3 regions of the Aminobacter sp. BE322 genome follow, and region 1 is predicted to be linked to each of the others. Evidence: predicted binding sites of a transcription regulator. Region 1 holds the regulator's gene; each other region holds the start of a gene.
The links. The regulator LexA, encoded in region 1, represses DNA repair genes until DNA is damaged. The targets are predictions, from matches to a motif close to TGTTCNNNNTGTGTTCNG.
Positions count from the first base shown of each region.

Region 2: J2X50_RS20550 (DNA recombination protein RmuC) is a predicted target of LexA. The motif match lies at 841-858, and genes of this name have one in related genera.
Region 3: parE (DNA topoisomerase IV subunit B) is a predicted target of LexA. The motif match lies at 1,630-1,647, and genes of this name have one in related genera.

Region 1 covers NZ_JBNPXB010000001.1:121,347-125,558, forward strand. The annotation lists gene trpC (indole-3-glycerol phosphate synthase TrpC) at 1-268, shown strand, start outside; gene moaC (cyclic pyranopterin monophosphate synthase MoaC) at 270-749, shown strand; gene J2X50_RS00585 (molybdopterin molybdotransferase MoeA) at 750-1,955, shown strand; gene lexA (transcriptional repressor LexA) at 2,062-2,778, shown strand; gene J2X50_RS00595 (ComEC/Rec2 family competence protein) at 3,136-4,212, opposite strand, start outside.
Region 2 covers NZ_JBNPXB010000018.1:5,504-9,715, reverse strand. The annotation lists gene J2X50_RS20560 (plasmid stabilization protein) at 1-192, opposite strand, end outside; gene def (peptide deformylase) at 258-788, opposite strand; gene J2X50_RS20550 (DNA recombination protein RmuC) at 892-2,142, shown strand; gene J2X50_RS20545 (GFA family protein) at 2,170-2,574, opposite strand; gene J2X50_RS20540 (hypothetical protein) at 2,731-2,856, shown strand; gene sugE (quaternary ammonium compound efflux SMR transporter SugE) at 3,002-3,316, shown strand; gene J2X50_RS20530 (DUF6481 family protein) at 3,471-3,899, opposite strand; gene J2X50_RS20525 (LLM class flavin-dependent oxidoreductase) at 4,119-4,212, shown strand, end outside.
Region 3 covers NZ_JBNPXB010000006.1:173,121-177,332, reverse strand. The annotation lists gene parE (DNA topoisomerase IV subunit B) at 1-1,562, opposite strand, end outside; gene J2X50_RS11970 (diguanylate cyclase) at 1,820-2,995, shown strand; gene gcvP (aminomethyl-transferring glycine dehydrogenase) at 3,097-4,212, opposite strand, start outside.

The DNA.
Region 1 (4,212 bases):
GCTCGCCTCGCGCCTGATCGGCATCAACAACCGCAACCTGCGCAGCTTCGAGGTAAGCCTGGAGACATCCGAGCGCCTGGCGCCGATGGTCCCGGCGGACCGCCTGCTCGTTGGCGAGAGCGGCATCTTCACCCACCAGGACTGCCGGCGGCTGGAAAAGTCGGGCATCGGCAGCTTCCTCGTCGGCGAGAGCCTGATGCGTCAGGCCGACGTGGCTGCCGCCACGCGGGCGCTGCTCGAAGGCAGCCCGCTCGCGGCGAGCGCCTGACATGGCAACCCTCACCCATATCGGCGCCACCGGCGAGGCCAACATGGTCGACGTGGGCGACAAGGCCGAGACGACCCGCACGGCGGTCGCCGAGGGCACCGTCACGATGCGCCCCGAGACGCTGGCGCTGATCCTGTCCGGCAACGCCAAGAAGGGCGACGTGCTGGGCACGGCGCGCATTGCCGGCATCATGGCCGCCAAGCGCACGCACGAGCTGGTGCCCCTGTGCCATCCGATCCTCTTGACCAAGGTGTCGGTCGAGATCGAGCCGGACGAAGCGCTGCCCGGCCTCAGGGTGACCGCGCTGGCGCGCGTGACCGGCAAGACCGGCGTCGAGATGGAGGCGCTGACCGCAGCCTCCGTCGCATGCCTGACCATCTACGACATGGCCAAGGCCGCCGACCGCGGCATGGTGATTTCCGGCATCCGCCTGATCGAGAAGACGGGCGGCAAGTCGGGCGACTACAAGGCTGTCGACTAGATGGCGCTGCTGCCGGTCGCCGACGCGCTTGAACGCTTGCTCGAAGGCGCTGCCCCGGCGGGTACCGAACGTATCGGCCTCGACGAGGCTTCCGGACGTGTGCTTGGCGCGCCGCTCCGCGCCTTGCGCACCCAGCCCCCCTTCGATGCCTCGGCCATGGACGGCTATGCGGTGATCGCGCAGGACATCGCCGACCTGCCCGCCCGGCTTGCGGTGATCGGCGAGGCGGCTGCCGGGCGGCAGTTCGCAGGGAAAATCGCGCGCGGCCAGGCCGTGCGCATCTTCACCGGCGCGCCGGTGCCGGCCGGCGCGGACACGGTGGTCATCCAGGAAAACGTGCGCGATCTCGGCAACGGCGAGGTCGAGGTGGTCGAGCCGACCGCGCCCGGCCGCAACATCCGCCTCAAGGGCCTCGACTTCAGCGAAGGCGACCTGATCCTCGACGCCGGCCGCCTGATGGACCCCGCCGCGCTGTCGCTCGCGGCGGCCGCCAACCATCCGACGCTCGAGGTGCAGCGCGCGCCGCTGGTCGCGATCATCGCCACCGGCGACGAACTGCTGCCGCCAGGAAGCTCGCCCGGCCCCGACCAGATCATCTCGTCCAACGCCTACGGCGTGGCGGCCATTGCCCGCTCGGTCGGCGCCCGCGTCCTCGATCTCGGCATAGCGGCCGACAAGACCGGATCGATCTCGGCACTCGTCCGGCAGGCGCTCGACGCCGGAGCCGAGGTGATCGTCACCCTCGGCGGCGCCTCGGTCGGCGACCATGACCTGGTGCACGGCGTGCTGACCGGCCTCGGCATGAAGCTCGATTTCTGGAAGATCGCCATGCGCCCGGGCAAGCCGCTGATGTTCGGACGGCTCGGTGACACCCGCTGCATCGGCCTGCCCGGCAACCCGGTGGCGAGCCTCATCTGCTCGCACCTCTTCCTGAAACCGGTTCTGGCGAAGCTCGGCGGGCGGCCCTATGCGCCGGACATCCGCGAGGCCGTGCTCGGGGCGCCCATGAAGGAAAACGACCTGCGCCAGGACTACGTGCGCGGCGTGGTGCGCAAGACCGACGCCGGCCTCGTCGCCGTGCCCTTCGGGGTCCAGGACTCGTCGATGCTGCGGACACTGGCCGACGCCAATTGCGTCATCATCCGCGAGCCCTTCGCAGCGGCCGCCGAATCTGGCACTGGCTGCCTGGTGCTGATGCTGCGCTGAGCGCCCCTCGGCGCCTTCACCAAAATTTAATCGGTTGCGGAACACAACTGGAACATATAGTGTTTGTTCCGGGTTTGTTTTTCTTTCGATTCCCTTGGGGGCAGCGATGCTGACGCGCAAACAACACGAGCTTCTGCTGTTCATCCATGAGCGGCTGAAGGAGGCGGGCATCCCCCCGTCCTTCGACGAGATGAAGGAGGCGCTGGACCTCGCTTCCAAATCGGGCATCCATCGCCTGATCACCGCGCTCGAGGAGCGCGGCTTCATCCGGCGCCTGCCGAACCGCGCGCGCGCGCTGGAAGTCATCCGCCTGCCCGACTCGATCGCGCCGGGCCTCAACGCCGCCAGGAAGTTTTCGCCCAGCGTCATCGAAGGCAGCCTGGGGCGCAAGCCCGAGCCGTCACGCGCGCTTTCGGCCGGCAATGACGACGATGCAGGCGCGGCGGTCGCCATCCCGGTGATGGGACGCATCGCCGCCGGCGTGCCGATCGACGCCATCCAGCACAGGACGCATTCGATCTCGGTGCCGCCGGACATGATTTCGGGCGGCGAGCACTATGCGCTCGAGGTCAAGGGCGATTCGATGATCGAGGCCGGCATCTTCGACGGCGACACGGTCATCATCCGCAATGCCAATAGCGCCAATCCGGGCGAGATCGTCGTTGCCTTGGTGGACGACGAGGAGGCGACGCTCAAGCGCTTCCGCCGCAAGGGCGCCTCGATCGCGCTCGAGGCCGCCAATCCCGCCTATGAAACCCGCATCTTCGGCCCCGACCGGGTCAAGGTACAGGGCAAGCTGGTCGGGCTGATCCGGCGCTACTAGGGCAATTCCAGGAAAAGTGCGCAGCGGTTTCCGTCCGGAATTGCTCGGACCAAAGAGATGGAGCGTCTTCGCGGTCCGATGAATGGAGGAAATGCCCTGATCCCGCCTCGGGCCGGTCGGGATCGTCATCTTTCTGGGTTGCAGCGAGGCCGGGCCAGAGCGGCGGGCATTCCGACGAATGCAATTCCGCAGCCAAGAGCGTTGCCGCTTTTGATCGAAAAGCCAAAACGGCCTATCTCTTTGGTCCGAGCAACTCCGACGGCAAACCGCCTCGCATTTTTCCGGGAATGGCTCCCGCTGCTTTTTCTTGGCCTTGTTCATGCGACGCCCGACGATTCCGTCGGGCTGCGAGATGCTTCATGGCGCGGCCTTCTCCGGCGGCGGCTTTGCACGGTCCCGGCGGAATGGCGGCAGTCCGCGTGCTTCGCGCGAGAATGCCCGGTGCTCATGCCACGGCCGGTAGGGCGCGGCTATCGCCTTCTGGATTTCGATTTGACGGACCGCCGCCTCTCCTTTTTCAGGCAGGTACGCGGCGACGCTGCCTAAACGCGCCAGGTCGCGCTTGCTGACGACGGTCGCCGCCGAATTCGCGCAGGGAGCCCGCGCCGTCGCATCGTCGATCACGATCAGGCTCGCCACGGCGCAGGCACGCTTGGCTGCCGCCGCATTGCCGGCATGGGCGATCACGGCGCCTGAAGGGTGCTCGATGGTGCAGAGGCCACCGTCGCAAACGAAGGCTTCCCTGCGGTCCGCTTTTTCTCCTCCTTCCTGGGGCAAGGCTGGCTCGCGCGGCGTCGAAGCATCCGACTTTGCGATTGCGGCCGTTACGGTCGAAGGCTTGCCGCCCGCGCCAACCGGGCCGACCAGTTCCTCCGCAACCAGGGCCCTCTTCCAGCTGTCGGTGATGAAGTCGCTCGGACGTGCGCGGTTGACCGCCAGCCTGCCGCCCGCCGTCGGCACCCCGACCAGCCGGCCGTCTTCGGAGATCAGTATGTCTGGGATCCTTGCCTCGCCGAGCAGCAGCAATCCGCTTGCGGCGAATGGCAGGGCTGCGAATCTGAGCCAGGTGGTCGCCATCGAGGCGATGCAGAGCGCGACCGACACCAGGATCACCGCGCGGGCGGAGATCAGGCCGACGGCGTCGACCGGCGACCGCTCGGAGAACCATTGCGCCAGGGCGACCATGGTGGCCAGGCCGCGCCCCATCGTGTCGAGGAACAGGCCGTCCAGGCCGAGCGGCATCAGCACGCCGGCAGCAACCGCGAAGGGCATCACCAGCACCGAGACGATGGGCATCACGGCCAGGTTGGCGAAAAGGCTGAGCGGCGAGATGCGCTGGAAATTCCAGGCCCCGAACACGCTGGTCGCCAGCCCGGCGATCAGCGAGGTCGCAAGAAGCCCGACCGCCAGCGTCCAGAGCTTGCGCCACAAATT
Region 2 (4,212 bases), on a different contig from region 1:
GCTCTCGAAGACGGCGCGCAGCGCTTGCCACGCCGAGCCCTTCGGCGCGGCGTCGTCGTCACGTTCTGTCAGCAGCCCCTTCTGCAACAGATCGACAGCCTTGTCGGAAAGGCTCTGGCCGCGCGCCTTGGCCGCCTCGGCTATCTCTCGCTTCACGGCTTCCGGAATGTTCCTGATCAGCAGGTCACCCATGGGCGCCTCCATCGTTTGATATCGATGATATCAAATCCCGGCCGGGCGCGCAAAACGGGTGGAATTCAGCCCACCATGCGGCTCGGCGGGCGGTCCTTGGCGAGCTTCTTGAACTTGCGCATGACCATGTCGCGCTTGAGCTTGGAGATGTAGTCGATGAACAGGACCCCATCGAGGTGGTCGATCTCGTGCTGCAGGCAGGTGGCGAGCAGGCCGTCGGCCTCGACTTCCTGCTCCTTGCCGTGCTCGTCGAGATACTTCACCCGGACCGTCGCCGGCCGCTCGACCTCGGCATAGTAGTCGGGGATCGACAGGCAGCCTTCCTCGTAGACCGAGCGCTCGTCGCTGCGCGCCAGAACCTCGGGGTTGATGACGACACGCGGCGCCGGCTCCTCGCCTTCCTTGGCGAGGTCGATCACCAGCATGCGCAGCGGCTCGCCGACCTGGATGGCGGCCAGGCCGATGCCGGGGGCGTCATACATGGTGTCGAGCATGTCGCGCGCGAACTGGCGCATGGCGTCGTCGATGCGCTCGACCGGCTTGGAAACCTCGCGCAGCAGCGGATCGGGAAGGATGATGAGCGGCTTGATCGTCATGCGCCTCACCTAGGATGTCCGGCGGAAAGCGTCAACAGCATCCACATCCAGATGTTCCCGTTTTGATCTAACATCGGGCCGCGAATCGGCTATGGTGCAGGCGATGAGCCCTGTTTCCTCGATACTTTCCGAACCTGTCGCCCAGCTCGGCGCGACCACCATCACCCTCGGCCAGGCCCTGGCGCTGGCGGCGACGCTCTTCCTCGCCCTGCTGGTGGCGCTGGTCGTGGCGCTGTGGCGCTCGGCCAGGGCGCGTTCGGTGGCCGCCGCGGAAGCCGCCGACCATGCCCGCGACGCGGAAGCCCGCATGGCCGGCATCCTGCAGGCCCAGGCCGAGATGCAGGGCAGGCTCGGCACGGTGGCCGAGATCTTCGGCTCGCGCCAGGCGGAGCTGACGCAGTCGCTCAGCCAGCGGCTCGACGCCATGACCGGCCGCATCGGCCAGACCATGGCCGAGCAGACCAAATCGACGCACGAAAGCCTCGCCAGACTTCAGGAACGGCTGGCCGTCATCGACACGGCCCAGGGCAACATCCAGTCGCTGGCCGGCCAGGTGGTGCAGTTGCAGGCGATCCTTTCCAACAAGCAGACGCGCGGTGCCTTCGGCCAGTCGCGCATGGAGGCGATCGTGGCCGACGGCCTGCCGCAGGGCGGCTACGAATTCCAGGCGACGCTTTCCAACGGCAGCCGGCCGGACTGCCTGATCCGCATGCCCAACGACGCGCCCTCGCTCGCCATCGACGCAAAATTCCCGCTGGAAGCCTGGAACGCCATCCGCGCCGCCGAGGGCACCGACGCCCAGAAAGTCGCCGCCCAGGCGTTCCGCCGGGACATCGAGGTGCATATCCGCGACATCGCCGAAAAGTACCTGATCGCGGGCGAGACGCAGGACACGGCCTTCATGTTCGTGCCGTCGGAATCCGTCTTCGCCGAGATCCACGAGAACTTCGAGGCGCTGGTGCAGCGCGCCCACCGCGCCCGCATCGTCATCGTCTCGCCATCGCTGCTGATGCTGTCGATCCAGGTGATCCAGGCGATCCTCAAGGACGCCCGCATGCGCGAGCAGGCGCACCTGATCCAGGGCGAGGTGATCCGGCTGATGGAGGATGTCGGCCGCGTCGACGAACGCGTGCGCAAGCTGCAGAACCATTTCGGCCAGGCATCCAGGGACATCGACGACATACTGGTGTCGACGTCCAAGGTCACCAAACGCGGCCAGAAGATCGAGGCGCTCGAGTTCGCCACCGGCCACGCCGCCGGCGAAGCCGAGGAGCCACCCAGGCCGCAAGGCGCCCGGGCGGCGGACTCCAAGACAGGCCAGCTCAGGCTGCGCGTCGTCGAGGAAAACGACTGAGGCGCGCGCAAGCAGGCTGGGCCTGGGTCAGCTCTGCTTCTCGATCGTTTCCATGCCCTCGAACTCGGGCAGCCAGTGCAGCGCCGAGCGATGCCAGACCTGCCGGCGCGGCACCAACTGCTCGCGCTGGTCGGAGGTGCCGGTCCTGAGGCCGTAGACCTTCGGCCCCTCGCCCACCGAGGTCGCGAACAGATGCGAGCCGCATTCGGGGCAGAACCCTTGCGCCCGCTTGTTGCCGCTCTCGCTGGTCTTCACATAGACCTTCGGCGTGCCGGTGAACGCGATCTTGTCTTCGGGAACCGCCACGGTGACGCGGAAGGCCGTGCCAGTGAGCTTCTGGCAGTCGGTGCAATGGCAGATCGCCGTCTTTTCCGGGTCGACATCGGCCTCGTAGGTGATGGCGCCGCAATGGCACCCGCCCCGGATTTTCATCGCTCTCCTCCCTGAACATCTCGGCCAGGTCGCCGGCCGGAACGAATGTAGCGGCCACGGCCCCGCCCTCAAGCCCTTTTTGCCTGCCCGCTGCTGCCTCTTGCCAGTTCGGCAACTTCGCGTTTCACTCTGGCTCCAGTACAGGAGGATCGAATCATGGCCAAAGGTGCGATGAAGGCGGGCAAGGAGCCTCGCAAGCCCAAGAAGGACGCCAAGAAGCCGGCCCCTGCGCCTACCTTCAAGGCGCCTCCGGTGCAGGCGACCAAGATCAAGGACAAGTAAAACCGCATGGCTGGCATGCCCGGCATGCCAGCCGGAGCTGTTGAATCAAGCCTCGGAAATTTCTATCTTTCCGGGCGCAGGGACGACCTTGCGCTTCCGTTATCAATTCCGGCCGGGACGACCCGCCAATTCGCTGGAGCGTTCCATGGCATGGACCTATCTGTTTTTCGCTGGCCTGTTTGAAATCGGCTGGGCAATCGGGCTCAAATACACCGAAGGCTTCACCCGGCCGATGCCGACCGTGCTCACCGTCGTTTCGATGATCATCAGTCTCGGCCTGCTCGGCCTGGCGCTGAAGACCCTGCCCGTCGGCACGGCCTATGCGATCTGGACCGGCATCGGCACGGTGGGCACGGCAATGCTCGGCATCTGGCTGCTTGGCGAGCCCGCAACCGCACTCCGCCTTGCCTGTATCGGCCTCATCGTGTCGGGCATCGTCGGCCTCAAGCTGGTCGCCTGAACATCCTGAAACGTCGTCGCGGCCTGCCCCATACGGCGGGCCGCGATATCCTAAACTGATGGCGTCCATTTGCGAACGCGCGCACAAAAACCCACCACCGGGGCTTGGCGTCTCCGGTGGCGGGCTTTTCGATCCGTGAATACGTTCTAGGCGATCAGCCGTAGTTGGCCGAAGGCGGCATCCGCTTGCCGCGCGCCTTGCGCGCTGCGTAGCGTGCGTCGCGCTTGGCCTTGCGCTCGGCCTCGTCGGCGAGCAGGCGGGCGATACGGTCGCCTTCTTCGGCCTCGCGTGCCTTGGCTTCCGCCAGTGCGGCCTCTTCGGCAGCCAGGCGCTCGGCCTCGGCCCTGGCTTCGCGCTCGGCCTTCTCGGCCGCCTCGCGCGCCAGGCGTTCCTGACGGAGCTTTTCCTTCTCGGCCTCGCGGATGGCGCGCGCCTCGAGGATGCGCTTGCGCTCTTCCTGGCGGGCGATCACTGCCGGATCGTCTGCTGCCGGGCGGGCCTTGAATTTTTCGAGTAGTGCTTTCTTCGCCACGCCGGCGGCGTCACGCCGCTCGGCGAAGTTCTTTTCCCTGTAAATTGCCAAGAGTCATTTCCCTGAAGTCAAGTGACGCCGCTTACATACGCAGCGAGAGCGCAAGTTCAAGCGCGAATTCCGCATGCCAGCCATGATTTCCACGCGTGTTGCAGCAGGGAAACGCCACCACTGTTCGACAATCGCCGGGGATTGTTCACCAGCTGGAGACTGGCAGGCACGCGCTCCAATAGCTAGCTCTAGGCGCAAAGGCAACCCGAGGATGCACACATGGAACTTGGCCTCTACACCTTTGCCGACGTCAGCCCCGAAGCCGGGCCCGGTGCCATCGGACCGCACGAGCGGCTGCGCAACCTGATCGAGG
Region 3 (4,212 bases), on a different contig from region 1:
GCCTGGATGAGGTCGCCGATCAGCTGGTTCGACGCCAGCTTGTCGTTGCCGGCGCTGGCGACGTTGAGGATCTTGCCGCGCAGCGGCAGGATCGCCTGCATCGAGCGGTCGCGCGCCTGCTTGGCCGAACCACCTGCCGAGTCGCCCTCGACGATGAAGAGTTCGGCGCCCGCGGCGGCGTTCTGGGTGCAGTCGGCGAGCTTGCCGGGCAGGCGCAGCTTGCGCACGGCGCTCTTGCGCGACACTTCCTTTTCCTGGCGCCGCCGCACGCGCTCGTCGGCGCGCGCGATCACCCAGTCGAGGAGCTTGGAGGCTTCCTGCGGGTTGTCGGCCAGCCAATGGTCGAACGGATCGCGGAGCGCCGTCTCGACGATGCGCATGGCCTCGACGGTCGCCAGCTTGTCCTTGGTCTGGCCGACGAATTCGGGCTCGCGGATGAACACCGACAGCATGCCCGCGGCCGAGATCATCACGTCCTCTGAGGTGACGATCGAGGCGCGCTTGTTGCCGACGAGATCGGCATGGGCGCGCAAGCCGCGCGTCAGCACGTTGCGGAAGCCCATCTCATGGGTGCCGCCGTCGCCGGTCGGAATGGTGTTGCAGTAGGAATTGATGAAGCCGTCGCCGCCAAACCAGGTGACGGCCCATTCGAGCGAACCGTGGCCGCCCTGCTTCTCACTCTTGCCGGCGAAGATCTCGCGCGTGACCTGCATCTCGTCGCCGAGCGAGGCCTTGAGATAGTCGCCGAGCCCGCCGGGGAAGTGGAAGACGGCCTTGGCCGGCGTTTCGTCGTTCTCCTTGATGAGCGAGGCATCGCAGCTCCAGCGGATTTCGACGCCGCCGAACAGATAGGCCTTGGAACGCGCCATCCTGTAGATGCGGGCCGGCAGGAAATGCGCGCCCTTGCCGAAGATGTCGGGATCGGGATGGAAGCGGACCTTGGTGCCGCGCCGGTTGTGAACGTCGCCGAGGCTTTCGAGCCCGCCCTGGGGGATGCCGCGTGAAAAGCGCTGGCGATAGAGCTGGCGTCCGCGCGCCACCTCGACCTCGAGCTGATCGGACAGCGCGTTGACCACCGACACGCCGACGCCATGCAGGCCGCCCGAGGTCTCGTAGACCTTGGAGTCGAACTTGCCGCCGGCATGCAGCGTCGTCATGATGACTTCGAGCGCCGACTTGTTCTTGAACTTGGGGTGCGGATCGACGGGGATGCCGCGGCCGTTGTCGGTGACGGTCAGGAACCCTTCGGCGTCGAGTTCGACGTCGATGAAGGTCGCATGGCCGGCGACCGCCTCGTCCATCGAGTTGTCGATGACTTCGGCGAAGAGATGGTGCAGCGCCTTCTCGTCAGTGCCGCCGATATACATGCCCGGACGGCGCCGGACGGGCTCGAGCCCCTCCAGAACCTCGATGTCGGCAGCGCTGTAGCTGTCGCTGGCGTCCTTTGCCGGCGCCGGACGCTTGGCCACGGCCGCGGCCTGGACCAGCGGGTCGGCAGGACGGGTGGCGGGTCGGGCGGGCTGCTTGTCGAGATTGCCGAAAAGGTCGCTGTTGTCGTCCATGCTCAATACGGTTTTTCCGCGCTGCGAATCACTTGTTCGAGTTTGCCAGTTTTGCCCGCCCGGCAACAGTTCCGGTTCTGTTCGTGCACCGCGCCCGATATGCCGCGTCCGGCACGTCGAGCGCAACGATTTGTAAACGCTATCCGAACTCGCGCTTGTGCGACGATGATGGATGCAGCCTTATGCAGTTGCCCCAAGGGCAAAACGCCCGATAACTGCTGCCCGAACAATCGGACAAGCAGGAAAGCGGGGCGCCCGTGCTCGACTTCGGTTCCCTTTTGCTCGCGACCGCCCTGTCCGGCGCATGTCTGAGCGGAACGCTGCTTGCCATCTGGCTGACCGCGCGCCAGGCCCGTTTCATCGTCACGATGGCGGCGGGGATACTACTTCTCGTCCTCCATGTCATCGCATTTTGGCAATATGGCCGCAACGCCACGCCATGGCTCGGGCAATTGACCCTGATACTGCTGGTGGCCGGCTTCTTCGTCATCCTGTGGTCGACGGCGCAGTATCTCGATCGTAGCTGGCACAGGGTGGCCGCAGCGCCCGTGCTGGTGGTGACCGTGCTGATCTTGGCGGTGACGGCCGGAAGCTACGATGGGCTGGGCTTCGTGCTCGCCTATTCCACCGTCACGGCGCTGCTGGTGGTGATCGCTTCCATGTTCTGGGCGGCCGGCGAGTATGACCGGCGCATTCTGGCTGCTGTCACCATGCTTTCCGGCAGCGCGGCAATCTCCTTTGCGCTCTGCGCCTTGGTTCTGGTGGCCAACGGGCAGTGGTCGCTGGGCACCGTTCCCAGGAATTGGGCCGAAGACTTGAACACCGCAGTCGTGGTCGCCTGTATGACCGCGCTCGGCGCGCTGACCATCTCGCTGCATCATCTGCGCACTCAGCGGCAGCTGACGGCGCAGACTTTGACCGATCCGCTGACCGGGCTGCTGAACCGCCGGGCGCTGACGATGTTCCATGGCAACACGCACTTCGGTTCCGGGATGGCGCTCGCCATGTTCGACCTCGATCATTTCAAGCGGACGAACGACCTGTTCGGTCACGCTGTCGGCGACACCGTCCTGCAGCGTTTCGCCGACGTGGTCAGGAAACACGCCCGGGATGGCGTCGAGGGCTTTCGGTTGGGCGGCGAGGAGTTTGCAGTCGTCATGTCCGGCATACCCCCCATCGAGGCGCATGAAATCCTGTGCACGATCGGTGCCGCTTTTGGCGCCGAGATCGTCGTGACCAAGCTCGGACCGCTGCGCAGCACGGTCAGCGTCGGCATCTGCTTCGGCGACGAGCACGCGGCGACGCTCGAGCAGATGCTGATCGGCGCCGACGCGGCACTTTATGCCGCCAAGCGGGCAGGGCGGAACCGGGTTGCCACCGCAGAAGCAGTGGGCGACGCGAGGTTCCGCGAGCCCGAGCTGCTCTTTGCGTAGACTGTGGGGAAGCTGGCGGCTCCCGTTCGCTGCCAACGAGCCTGAAGCAAATCGGCGGCGCCCGTGGGGTGCGCCGCCGATGAAGGTGGTTGCCGTCAGGTTTACTCGGCGGCGCCGAGATACTCCGTCAGCGGCGGGCACGAGCAGACCAGGTTGCGGTCGCCGGCGACGTTGTCGATGCGCGACACCGGCGACCAGTACTTGGCCGTGGTGTCGGGATCGCAGCCCGGATAGGCCGCCTCGAGGCGCGAGTAGGGGTGCTTCCACTCGCCCGCAAGCGTCTCGGTTGCGGTGTGCGGGGCGTTGACCAGCGGATTGTCGTCCTTCGGCCATTCGCCCTTCTCGACCTTGGCAGCCTCTGCCGCGATCGCCGCCATCGCCTCGCAGAAGCGGTCGATCTCGCGCTTCGGCTCGGATTCGGTCGGCTCGACCATCAGCGTGCCGGCGACCGGCCACGACATGGTCGGCGCATGGAAGCCGTAGTCGATCAGGCGCTTGGCGACGTCCTCGACGGTGATGCCGGCGCGTTCCTTGAGCACGCGGGTGTCGAGGATGCACTCATGCGCCACGCGGCCGTTCCTGCCCTTGAACAGCACCGGATAGTGCGCCTCGAGCCTGGTGGCGATGTAGTTGGCGTTGAGGATCGCCTGCTCGGTGGCCTGCTTGAGGCCCGACGCGCCCATCATCCGGATGTACATCCAGGTGATCGGCAGGATCGAGGCGCTGCCGAAGGGAGCGGCCGAGACCGCATGGTCGCTGCCGGCTTCCACATGGCCCGGCACGAAGGGCGCGAGATGCGCCTTGACGCCGATCGGCCCGACGCCGGGTCCGCCGCCGCCATGCGGGATGCAGAAGGTCTTGTGCAGGTTCATGTGGCAGACGTCGGCGCCGATGTCGGCCGGCCGGGCGAGCCCGACCATGGCGTTCAGGTTGGCGCCGTCGAAATAGACCTGACCGCCATGCGCATGCACGATTTCGCAGATGTCGCGCGCGCCTTCCTCGAACACGCCGTGCGTCGAGGGGTAGGTGAACATCAGCGCCGCTAGCTTGTCGGCGTGCTGCTCGGCCTTGACCTTGAGATCGGTGATGTCGATGTCGCCGTCGTCGAGGCAGTGAACGACCACCACGTCCATGCCGGCCATGGCCGCACTTGCCGGATTGGTGCCATGCGCAGAGGACGGGATCAGGCAGATGTTGCGCTGCGTCTCGCCACGCGA